2 regions of the Sphingomonas sp. FARSPH genome follow, and region 1 is predicted to be linked to the other one. Evidence: predicted binding sites of a transcription regulator. Region 1 holds the regulator's gene; the other holds the start of a gene.
The links. Region 1 encodes LexA, which represses DNA repair genes until DNA is damaged. Its sites were predicted from a motif close to GTTCCNCNCTTGTTCT; they were not measured.
Positions count from the first base shown of each region.

Region 2: radA (DNA repair protein RadA) is a predicted target of LexA. The motif match lies at 1,533-1,548, and genes of this name have one in related genera.

Region 1 covers NZ_CP029985.1:3,303,265-3,306,672, reverse strand. The annotation lists gene DM480_RS15620 (ComEC/Rec2 family competence protein) at 1-1,137, shown strand, start outside; gene lexA (transcriptional repressor LexA) at 1,128-1,820, opposite strand; gene DM480_RS15610 (molybdopterin molybdotransferase MoeA) at 1,878-3,059, opposite strand; gene moaC (cyclic pyranopterin monophosphate synthase MoaC) at 3,056-3,408, opposite strand, start outside.
Region 2 covers NZ_CP029985.1:2,632,441-2,635,848, reverse strand. The annotation lists gene DM480_RS12580 (CvpA family protein) at 1-71, opposite strand, end outside; gene radA (DNA repair protein RadA) at 141-1,511, opposite strand; gene DM480_RS12570 (PAS domain-containing protein) at 1,658-2,032, shown strand; gene DM480_RS12565 (glutathione S-transferase family protein) at 2,037-2,741, opposite strand; gene DM480_RS12560 (glycosyltransferase family 4 protein) at 2,817-3,408, shown strand, end outside.

The DNA of each region.
Region 1 (3,408 bases):
GCGGGCGGCGCATTCGCGGTGCTGCTGGTCTGGCCGGAGGCTCTGGTCGGCCCGAGCTTCCAATTGTCATTCGCCGCGATCGTCTCGATCGTCGCGCTGCACGAGCATCCGCGCGTCGCCGCCTTCTTCGGCGTCCACGAGGAATCGCGCTGGCGGCGGCTGGGTCGGGAACTCGCCTCGTTGCTGGTCACGGGGCTGTTGGTCGAGGCCGCGCTGATGCCGATCGCGGTCTATCACTTCCACAAGGCGGGGCTGTACGGCGCCTTCGCCAATCTGGTCGCGATCCCGCTGACCACCTTCGTCATCATGCCGCTGGAGGCGCTGGCGCTGCTGCTCGATGTGGCCGGCTGGGGCGCGCCGATATGGTGGCTGACTGGGCAGGCGATGGCGTTGCTGCTGTGGATCGCGCGCAGCGTGGCGGCGATGCCGGGATCGGCGATGGCGCTGGCGACGGTGCCGGTCGGTGCATTCGCCCTGTGCGTCGGCGGCGGGTTGTGGCTGGCGCTGTGGCGGACGCGGGTCCGCTGGCTTGGCGTGGCGTCGCTGGTCGCGGGATGCGTGTGGATGGTGACGACGCCGTCGCCCGATATCCTCGTCACCGGCGACGGCCGGCATCTGGCGGTGCGGACCGCGGGCGGGCTGGCGATCCTGCGCGATCGCGCCGGCGATTACGTGCGCGGCGTGCTCAGCGAAACCGGCGGGGAGGAGGGCGAGCCGATGCTGCTCGCCGATCGCCCCGACGCGCGCTGTTCGCGCGACGTCTGCGCGATCGATCTGGTGCGGGGCGGCGCGCGCTGGCGTCTGCTCGCGACGCGCAGCGCCTATCCGTTGCCATGGCCCGCGTTGATCCGTGCCTGCGCGCAGGCGGATATCGTCGTCAGCGACCGTCGCCTGCCCGCGCGATGCCGGCCGCGCTGGCTGACGCTCGACCTCGCGGCGTTACGGCGGACCGGCGGCGTCGCGATCACGCTGTCGCCGATGCGCGTCGTCACCGTTCGGCGGGCGGGAGACAGGCACCCCTGGCTGGCCCCGCCAAAGGCGGTGCCGGCCGCCGGGACGCGCTATCGCGACCCCTTCGCGCCACCCGGCCCGCCGCGGTTCCAACCCCGGCGGGCAAACCGAGATCCTCAGTCGTAGCGGCGTAGGATGCCCGACAATTTGCCCTGCACGCGCACGATGTCCGGCCGGTAGCGCTGCGGCTCATAGGCGCGGTTCGCGGGATCGAGGCGGATCATCGCGCCTTCGCGGCGGAAATATTTGAGCGTCGCCTCGCTCTCCTCGATCAGCGCGACGACGATCTCGCCGTCCCGCGCCGTCTCCGTGCGGCGGATTAGCGCATAGTCACCGTCGAGAATGCCCGCCTCGACCATCGAATCGCCCGACACTTCCAGCGCATAATGTTCGCCCGAGCCGAGCAGCGCGGCGGGCACCGCGAGCATCGAGCTGCCCTCGAACGCCTCGATCGGCACGCCGGCGGCGATGCGGCCGTGCAGCGGAATCTCGACGACGTCGTTGGCGGGCGACGGGGCGGGGCGGACGTTGCCGCGCGCGGGCGCGGCGGGCGTTTCCGCAACCGGCGCGGCGGTGGCGGGCTTCTTTTCCGAGCGTTCCGGCATCCGCAACACCTCGAGCGCGCGGGCGCGGTTGGGCAGACGGCGGATGAAATGCCGCTCCTCGAGCGCGCTGATCAGGCGATGCACGCCGGATTTGGACTTGAGGTCGAGCGCCTCCTTCATCTCCTCGAACGAGGGGGAGATGCCAGTCTCCTCCAGCCGATCGTTGATGAAGCAGACGAGCTCGTGCTGCTTGCGCGTGAGCATGGGCGGTCCTTCCCGTCAGAACAGACGTGGAACTTCTAGGGAACGTTCCGCTTGCCGTCAAGCGATCATCAGGATCTGCGCCGAGTCGCCGGCGGATGCCGGCGGCGCGTGGGCGGGGCGGACGATCATGCAGTGCGATCGGGCGAGCGTGAGCAGCATCGAACTGTCCTGGATCGTCGAGGCATAGGCGCGTCCGTCGCGCAATTCGGCGCGCAGATAGTCGGTGCGCGCGTTGTTGGCTGGCAGGTCCTCGCCCAGCAATACGGTCGTCTCGCGCGGCAGCGGCTCGGCGGCGCCGGCGAGATGCGCGATCAGCGGGCGGACGAACAGTATCGCGGTGACGAAGGCGGAGACGGGATTGCCGGGCAGGCCGAGCAGCATGGTGCCCCCCAGGCGGCCGGCCATCATCGGCTTGCCGGGCCGAAGCGCGATCCGCCAGAAATCGATGCGCCCGCCCGCCGCCTCGATCGCGGGACGGACGAGGTCGTGGTCGCCGACCGACGCGCCGCCGGTGGTGACGAGAAGGTCGGCCGATACCGCCGCAAAGGCGTCGCGCAACGTCGCGAGATCGTCGGGCAGGATGCCGAGATCGACGATGTCGACGGGCAGGTCGGCGAGCATCGCGGCGAGCATGACCCGGTTCGATTCGGGCAGCGCGCGCGGGTCGGCGGTCGCGCCGGGGGCGATGAGCTCGTCGCCGGTGGCGCAGAGCGCGACGCGGATGCGGCGGCGGGTGGGGATCGTCCCGACGCCGCCGGTCGCCGCGACGGCGAGGCGTGCGGGCGTGATGCGCGCGCCGGCGGGGATCAGCCGATCGCCCGCGGTAAAATCCAGCCCGCGCCGGCGGACGTTGCGGCCCCGCGCAAGCGGCCCTTCGCCGACGAGGCGGATGTGCGTGCCGGTGGCGTCGACCTCTTCCTGCACCATCACCGTGTCCGCGCCATCGGGCACGTCGGCGCCGGTGAAGATGCGTGCCGTCTCGCCGGGGCCGATCGATCCCGCAAAGGGGCGCCCCGCCGCGCTCTCGCCGACCAGCGCCCAGGGACCGGGCAGGTCGGCGAAGCGGATCGCATAACCGTCCATCGCCGACAGGTCGTGCGCGGGCTGTGTCCGTCGCGCGACGACGTCCCGCGCCGCCCAGCGGCCGTGCGCAGCGAGGAGCGGCATTTCTTCGATCGCGACCGGCGCCGCCAGCGCGAACAGCCGCGCCTGCGCCTCTGCGATCGGCAGCAGGCTCACGCCGCCTGCCAGTCGCCGGACGCGCCGCCCGATTTGGCGAGCAGGCGCAGGCCGGTGATCGTCATGCCGCGGTCGAGCGCCTTCGCCATGTCGTAGATCGTCAGCAGTGCGACCGAGGCGGCGGTAAGCGCCTCCATCTCGACGCCGGTCTTGCCCTCCGTCGCGGCGGTCGCGGTGGCGGTGATGCCGTCCGCATCGATTGCGAGGTCGAGCGTGACGCGGGTGAGCGGCAGGGGGTGGCAGAGCGGGATAAGGTCCGCGGTCTTCTTCGCGGCCATGATGCCGGCGATACGCGCGACGGCGAGCACGTCGCCCTTCTTCGTCGCGCCGTCGCGGATCGCGGCGAGCG
Region 2 (3,408 bases), 670 kb from region 1:
CGCACGAACCCCATCGCCGCAGCGCCCAGCACGAGCAGGAGGACGATGATGTCGAGAGCGGTCAGGGCCATGGCTCCTTCGATAGGGACGCCGGGCGTCGGCGGCTAGGGGCAAGGCGTCATTACCCCGATGAGGAGACGCTACCGCCCCAGCATATGATCGACGAACTGCGCCAGCGTGCGGAAGCCCGTGAGGCGCAGCGGGCTTTCCTCCTTCGCCATCGCGGTCGGGACCAGCGCACGCTCGAAACCGAGCTTGCCCGCCTCCTTGAGGCGCAGGGCGCTGTGCGCGACGGGGCGGATTTCGCCCGACAGCGCGATCTCGCCGAACGCGACCGCGTCGACTGCGACGGGCCGTTCCGACAGCGCCGACACCAAGGCCGCGGCGACGGCGAGGTCCGCGGCCGGGTCCTGCACCCGGTACCCGCCCGCGACGTTGAGATAGACTTCCGCCGACGAGAAGAACAGGCCGCACCGCGCCTCCAGCACCGCCAGGATCATCGCCAGCCGGCCCGAATCCCAGCCGACCACCGATCGCCGCGGCGTCGCCCCGCTGGCGAGGCGCACCACCAGCGCCTGGATTTCGACCAACACCGGCCGCGTCCCCTCCAGCGCGGGAAAGACGGTGGCGCCCGTCACGCTCTCGTCGCGGCTGGTCAGGAACAGGGCGGAGGGGTTGGCGACCTCGCTCAGCCCCTCGCTCTGCATCGAGAAGACGCCGATCTCGTCGGTGCCGCCGAACCGATTCTTGATCGCGCGCAGGATGCGGTACTGGTGGCTGCGCTCGCCCTCGAAGGCGAGCACGGTGTCGACCATATGCTCCAGCACGCGCGGCCCCGCGATGCTGCCGTCCTTGGTGACATGGCCGACGAGGACCAGCGCGGTGCCGCGTTCCTTGGCGAAACGGATCAGCTCCTGCGCGGAAGCGCGCACCTGGCTGACCGTGCCGGGTGCACCCTCGATCAGGTCGGAATGCATCGTCTGGATCGAATCGATCACCAGCAATGCGGGCGGCGCGCCCAGCGACAGCGTCGTCAGGATATCGCGCGTCGACGTAGCCGCCGCCAGCTGCACCGGCGCGTTGCCCAATCCCAACCGGCGCGCGCGCAGCCGCACCTGATCCGCCGCCTCCTCGCCGGAAACATAGGCCACGGCCCGACCCGCGCTCGCCAGCTTCGCCGCCGCCTGCAGCAGCAACGTCGACTTGCCGATACCCGGATCCCCGCCGATCAGCGTCGCGGACCCTTCCACGAAGCCGCCGCCCAGCGCACGGTCGAGTTCGGCGATACCCGTCGCCATCCGGTCGGGCAGCGCGATCTCCGCGTCCAGCCCGACCAGCTGCACCGCCCGCCCCCCGGTCTGCAGGTTGTGCTTCGCCTGGAACGGCGTCACGACCGCTCCCGCCTCCTCGACAAGCGTGTTCCACTCGGCACAATCGCCGCACTGCCCCGCCCAGCGGTGCGACACCGACCCGCAGGCCTGACAGACGTAGCGTTTCTGGGGTTTGGCCATGCCAAGCCCTTTAGCCTAGACGGAACGATAAGGGAACATCGATATCGATATGGTTCTTTAATCGGACGTATGTTACGGCCGATCCGAGCATGTTGCCGACCGAACCTCTCGCGCTTCACCACAGCTGGCCGCTCGAGGATCGGTCGATGCGGTTCGACCTCGGGCGCATCGACGATCTGCCGCCGCTCCCCCCCGGCATGCCCGGCCGCTGGCGATGCGAATTTCCTGGCGATCGGCTGATCTGGTCGGATGGGGTCTACGATCTGTTCGGCCTGCCGCGCGGCGCCCGCGTCGCGCGCGACGAGGTGGTGCGCCTGTACGCCGAAGGATCGCGTGCCGCGATGGAGCGGTTGCGCGCGCATGCGCTGAAACACCGCCGCGGTTTCACGCTGGACGTCGAGTTGCGCCCCGCGAACGGCGGCGCACGCTGGATGCGGCTGATCGCGGCGCCGCACTATCACGACGGCGCGATCGTCGCGATCGAGGGGCTGAAGCTCGACGTCAGCGCCCTCTACCGCTGAGCGTTCAGCTGCGCGCAGGGATCGCGAGGCCGCGCTGTACCGCCGGCCGGTCGAGCCCGCGCTCCAGCCACGCCGCGACATTGGCGAACCGATCGAACTGCACCAACTCGCGCGCCTCATAGAAGGTGATGAGGTTGCGTACCCAGCCGAGCATCGCGATGTCCGCGATCGAATAATGGTCGCCCAGGAACCATGTCTTGCCCGCCAGTTCGGCATCCATCACGCCCAGCAGTCGCTGGCTTTCGGCTAGGTATCGGTCGCGAGGGCGCTTGTCCTCCCAATCCTTGCCGGCGAACTTGTTGAAGAAGCCCAATTGGCCGAACATTGGGCCGACGCCGCCCATCTGGAACATCACCCACTGGATCGCGCGCCAGCGGTCTGCCGGGCCTTGCCCCAGCAGTTGCCCCGTCTTCTCGGCGAGATACAGCAGGATCGCGCCGCTTTCGAACAGCGCCAGCGGCTGGCCGCCCGGCCCTTCCGGATCGATGATCGCGGGGATCTTGCCGTTCGGGTTGAGCGCCAGGAACTCGGGCGTCTTTTGATCCTCGCTGGCGAAATCGATCAGGTGCGGCTCGTACGACAGGCCCGTCTCCTCCAGCATGATCGACACCTTCACGCCGTTGGGCGTCGGCAGCGAATACAGCTGGATGCGGTCGGGAAACTGCGGCGGCCGGCGCTTGGTGATCGGGAAGGCGGACAGATCGGCCATGGCAAGCTCCTCGATAATCGGGTGTCGGCGCCGACATAGTCGTGCCGCAATCCGAACGCTATGGCGTGCGGCATCATGCACCCCTCCGACCTTCGCGTCGCCCTGTTCAGCGGCAACTACAATTACACGCGCGACGGCGCGAACCAGGCGTTGAACCTGCTCGTCGGCCACTTGCTCGCCGCGGGCGTGGCGGTCCGCGTCTATTCGCCGACGATCGACCCGCCCGCCTTTCCGCCGACGGGCGACCTCGTCTCCGTCCCCGCGATCCCGATGCCGGGCGGGCGCGGGGAATATCGCATCGGCCGTTACCTGCCCGCCGCGACGCGCCGCGATCTGGAGGCATTCGCTCCCAACATCGTCCACGTCTCCGCCCCCGAATTCCTCAATCACGGCGCGGTCACCTGGGCGCGGCGGCACAGCATACCTGTCGTCGCATCGTTCCACACGCGCTTCGAAACCTATTTCCGCTATTACCGGATCGGTTTCGTCGAACCGCTCATCAAGGCGCTGATGACGCGCTTCTACAATCGCGTCGATCTCGTCATGCCGCCCAGCCCGAGCATGGGCGCGCTGCTCCGGGAATGGGGCGTGACGACGCCAATGACCTTGTGGTCGCGCGGCATCGACCACGACCGGTTCCGGCCCGACCGGCGCAGCCTCGACTGGC